2 regions of the Arthrobacter sp. JB02-1C genome follow, and region 1 is predicted to be linked to the other one. Evidence: predicted binding sites of a transcription regulator. Region 1 holds the regulator's gene; the other holds the start of a gene.

Evidence for each region. The regulator Rex, encoded in region 1, represses fermentation and respiration genes when NADH is low (regulators of the CRP and FNR family bind a similar motif). The targets are predictions, from matches to a motif close to CTTGTGAANNNNTTCACAAG.
Region 2: a site for Rex is predicted at 784-803, ahead of AC3ANP_RS15710 (glyceraldehyde-3-phosphate dehydrogenase). Genes of this name have one in related genera too.

The regions. Positions count from the first base shown of each region.
Region 1 is NZ_CM173235.1:486,626-489,013, reverse strand. It holds gene AC3ANP_RS02330 (HAD family hydrolase) at 1-735, opposite strand, end outside; gene AC3ANP_RS02325 (glutaredoxin family protein) at 811-1,083, shown strand; gene AC3ANP_RS02320 (redox-sensing transcriptional repressor Rex) at 1,187-1,879, shown strand; gene AC3ANP_RS02315 (hypothetical protein) at 1,926-2,388, opposite strand, start outside.
Region 2 is NZ_CM173235.1:3,355,470-3,357,857, reverse strand. It holds gene AC3ANP_RS15725 (slipin family protein) at 1-13, opposite strand, end outside; RNA gene rnpB (RNase P RNA component class A) at 124-515, shown strand; gene AC3ANP_RS15715 (hypothetical protein) at 595-741, opposite strand; gene AC3ANP_RS15710 (glyceraldehyde-3-phosphate dehydrogenase) at 1,057-2,388, shown strand, end outside.

The DNA.
Region 1 (2,388 bases):
GGTCGCGGCCCGCCGCCCCGACCGGAAGTCATAGACCGGCCAGTTGCGTTCGCGGGCGTGGCGCCGGAGCCGTGCGTCGGGGTTAATGGCGACCGGATGCCCCACCATGCTGAGCAGCGGGATGTCATTGTGCGAGTCGCTGTAGGCCCAGCAGCGATCCAACTGCAGGCCCTCCGCCTCGGCCACGGCGCGGACGGCCACGGCCTTGGCGGGCCCGTGCAGGATTTCGCCCACCAGCCGGCCGGTGTAGGAACCTTCGTGTACTTCCCCGACGGTGCCGAGCGCACCGGTGAGGCCCAGCCGGGTGGAGATAACGGTGGCCACCTCAATCGGCGTGGCCGTGACCAGCCAGACCTGGCGGCCCATCCGCAGGTGCTGCTCGGCCAGTGCCTTGGTCCCGGGCCAGATCCGTGACTCGATCATCTCGTCATAGACTTCCTCGCCCAGAGCCTCAATGTCACGGACGGTGAGCCCGGAGGCCAGGCTGAGGGCGCTGTCGCGGACGGCGTGGACATCGTCGATGTTCTCGCCGCGGCAGACGAACATCAGCTGTTTCCAGGCGAAGCCGGCCGCCTCCGGGATGGTGAAGGCCCCGCGCTGATGCATTTTGCGGGCCACGTGGAACAGGCTGGCGCCGCGCATCAGGGTGTTGTCGACGTCGAAGAAGGCGGCCTCGCCGTGCTGCGGTGACGCAGCCGGCCGGACGGCCACGGCGACGATCTTCTCCTCGGGCATGCCACGAGTCTAGTCAATGGTGGAGGTCCGGGCGTGCAGTCGACGCACGGCAAAGCGCCGGGCTACCGTGGAGGCATGCCAACTTCCGCACCGCTTCCCCAGGTCGTCCTGATCACCAAGGCCGACTGCCACCTGTGCGCCGACGCGCGGGACGCCGTCGGGCGTGTCACCGCTGCGCTGGGGCTTGGCTGGTCGGAGCAGTCCATCGACGACGACGCCGCCCTCCGCGAGCGTTACGCCGAGGAGATTCCCGTGCTCCTGGTGGACGGGGTGCAGCGGGATTTCTGGCGGATCGATGAGACGCGGCTGACCCGGACCCTGCGGCGTGCGCTGGACGCTCCGGCCTAGCCGCGCCGCGGCCGGACGCCGCCCGCAGGCAGGCCGGTGGCTTTGGGGCGCGAACGGCGCTGGCTCTAGAGTGGAGTCAGAAACGCGACATTACGGAGCATAAGTGACATCGCTGGATTCATCTCCGGACGCCCTGCCCGGGGGAGCGGGTGCTGCCAAGCAAATCCCGCCCGCGGCCGTGGCACGGCTGACGCTCTATCTCCGCGCCCTGACCGCGATGCTGGCCGAGGGCGTGGAGCGGGTGTCCTCCGAGTCCTTGGCGGGGGCATGCGGCGTCAGTTCTTCGACGCTCCGCAAGGACCTCTCCTACGTGGGCTCGTACGGGACCCGAGGCGTGGGCTATGACGTCCAGTACCTCAGCCGCCATATTGCTGCCGCCCTGGGACTGACCCACGACTGGAAGGTCGCAATCGTGGGCGCGGGCAACCTCGGCAAGGCGCTGGCCCGGTACGGCGGCTTCGAATCCCGCGGGTTCGACATCGTGGCGATCCTCGACGCCGACCAGATGGTGGTGGGCAGTGAGATTGGCTGGCTCCGCGTGAGTGACTCTGCGGATCTTGAGGCCGTGGTGCACCGCACCGGGGCGAATATGGCAGTGCTGGCGCTGCCGGCCGCGGCCGCGCAAGGTGTGTGCGACCGGGTGGTGGCTGCGGGGGTGCGCAGTATTCTGAGTTTCGCCCCGGTGATGCTGCAGGTGCCGCCCGGCGTCAACCTGCGCAAGGTGGACATGGCTACGGAACTGCAGATTCTCGCCTACCACGCACAAAGGGCGCAGGACCCGGACGACGCCGACTAGCTTCAGCCGGTCGTTCCGGGTCCCGCGCCCGTTCCGGGCCAGTGGCCTACCGGCCGTAGGGATTCTGCGCGTACGGGTTGGCGAACGGCTGCTGCTTGCGGAAGTACGGGGACGTCGCAGGCAGGTAGAGCAGAACGATGCCGGCGACGCCCGCCAGCACGGCAAGGGTGCCAATGCTTAGTGGGAACAAGCTGAAGAGGGACAGCACCGCGAACACGGTGCCCAGGATCCGGGCCCAGTTCTTGCCCTTGCGGACGTTGAAGGCCACCAGTGCGTACACGGCCGCGCTAATCACGGCGAACACCACGATGGTCCCGACCAGTGCCGGCTTGACCTCATTGAAGTCGATGGAGGCGCCACTGGCGGCCATCTGCTCCTGGAACATGCTCCGCAGGGCGGGGGAGTCCAGGCTGCCGATCGACAACAGGAGCGAGATCAGCCAGATGACTCCGGAGGCGACGATCAGCCAGAACGCGATGTTGACGAGCTTCGGCACGCCGGCGGAGGTC
Region 2 (2,388 bases), 850 kb from region 1:
CGGTGACGTCCATCCGAATCGCTTCCTCGGCTAGCGGAATACTTGCTTCAATTCTCCCACCGGCGTGGCCAAATGGCGCTGCTGCGGCGGGACAGTCGGGGAAGCCGTAGAATGAGCGACGGATGGGTTGGCCAGGCGGCCGCGCGTCACGCAAGTGGCTCGAGGAACGTCCGGGCTCCGCAGGGCAGGGTGGTGGGTAACGCCCACTCGGGGTAACCCGCAGGCCAGTGCCACAGAGAACAGACCGCCTGCCCCGAACCGTGTCCGCACGGGACGGGAGCAGGTAAGGGTGAAACGGTGGTGTAAGAGACCACCAGCTTTCCGGGTGACCGGGAAGGCTAGGTAAACCCCACCCGGAGCAAGGCCAGACAGGACACGTTTGAGGGCTGCCCGCCCGAGTGTCCGGGTAGGCTGCTGGAGGGCGTCGGCAACGGCGTCCGTAGATGGATGGCCGCTACTCCCGCGTCGGCAACAGCGCGGGAACACAGAACCCGGCGTATCGGCCAACCCATCCACCCGCAGACGCAGAAGGGGCCGGCACCGTAAAGGTGCCGGCCCCTTCCGTCAGGACTAGCTGGTGGAACGGCTCTCAGGCTAGGCCCGCCGTTTCACCCAGCCCCAAACGCCCGTGGCGACGAACAAGACCAGTCCGATGATGGCCAGCCAGAGCAGGCCCTTCACCACAAAGCCGAGGATTGAAAGGATGAGCCAGATGACAAGTAGTGCAACTATGAGTCCCATTGGCTCATCGTATTCCACGCCGCGCCCGTACCCCGGTATTGCCGTGTGAGTGATTTCACCATGCCCCGGCTCCGCCTGCCCGCCCCGCCGCCCTAGAATGGTGAATGAACGTAGAGGTTCCGCCGCCGGGTCTGCGTTCGCAGCCGGTGGCTTTCTTTTGCGCTCGCGACAGGCGCGCGGGGTGGACCGAATCCCCGCGCCAGCCAGGTTCCGGACACCCCGCCGGCAGCCGCTTCCACACACGAGGACGTGTGTGGTGGATTTTAGGAAGGTAGTTCTGTGAGCCAGACGTCTGATTCTTGTCTTGATACGTGGATGGGCCGGGAGGCACTCGCCGAGGCGATGATTCCGGTGATCGGCCGGCTGTACCGCGAGAACAACGTGGTGACCTCCATTCACGGACGGAGCCTGATCAACAAGTCCACGATGAACATCCTCAAGGCGCACCGTTTCGCCCGCCGGATGAGCAAGGAAGAGCTGCGCCTCGAAGAGACCGCGCCGCTGCTCGATGCCCTCACCACCTTGGACCTGGGCGCCGCAGCCATCGACATCGCCCGGCTGACGGAGAAGTACCGCGCCGAAGGCGAAGGCCGCAGCCTGGACGACTTCCTGCGCGAGGAGCTGGCCGAGATCGTCGGCAAGCGCGGCGGTGACGACCGGACCAGCACCGACGTCGTCCTGTATGGCTTTGGCCGCATCGGCCGGCTCCTGGCCCGCCTCCTGATCGAAAAGGCCGGCGGCGGCCACGGCCTGCGCCTGCGTGCCATCGTCGTGCGCCGCGGGTCGGACAACGACCTGACCAAGCGCGCCAGCCTGCTGCGCCGTGACTCGGTGCACGGCTCGTTCGAAGGCACCATCAAGGTGGACCTGGAGAACGACACGATCACCGCCAACGGCGTGCAGATCCAGGTGATCTACTCGGACAACCCGGCCACGGTGGATTACACCGCGTACGGCATCCACGACGCCCTGGTGGTCGACAACACCGGGCGCTGGCGCGATGCAGAGGGCCTCTCCCAGCACCTGCAGAGCAAGGGCGTCGCCCGCGTGCTCCTCACCGCACCGGGCAAGGGCGAGTTGAAGAACATCGTGCACGGCATCAACCACGGCTCCATCGACGAGGCGGACAAAATCGTCTCCGCGGCGTCCTGCACCACCAACGCCATCACCCCGGTGCTCAAGGCGATCAATGACCGCTACGGCGTCGTGCACGGCCACGTAGAGACGGTCCACTCCTTCACCAACGACCAGAACCTGATCGACAACTTCCACAAGGGCGACCGCCGGGGCCGCTCGGCGGCACTGAACATGGTCATCACCGAGACCGGCGCTGCCAAGGCCGTGGCGAAGGCGCTGCCTGAACTGCTCGGCAAGCTCACCGGCAGCTCCATCCGGGTACCAACCCCGGACGTGTCCCTCGCGATCCTGAACCTCAGCCTGGAAAACGGCACCAGCAAGGACGAAGTCAACGACTACCTGCGGGAAATGTCGCTGCACTCGGACCTCCGCAAGCAGATCGACTACATCGACTCGCCGGAGGTGGTGTCAACCGATTTCGTCGGCTCCCGCCGCGCCGGCATTGTGGACGGCCTCGCCACCATCAGCAACGACAAGAACCTTGTGCTCTACGTCTGGTACGACAACGAG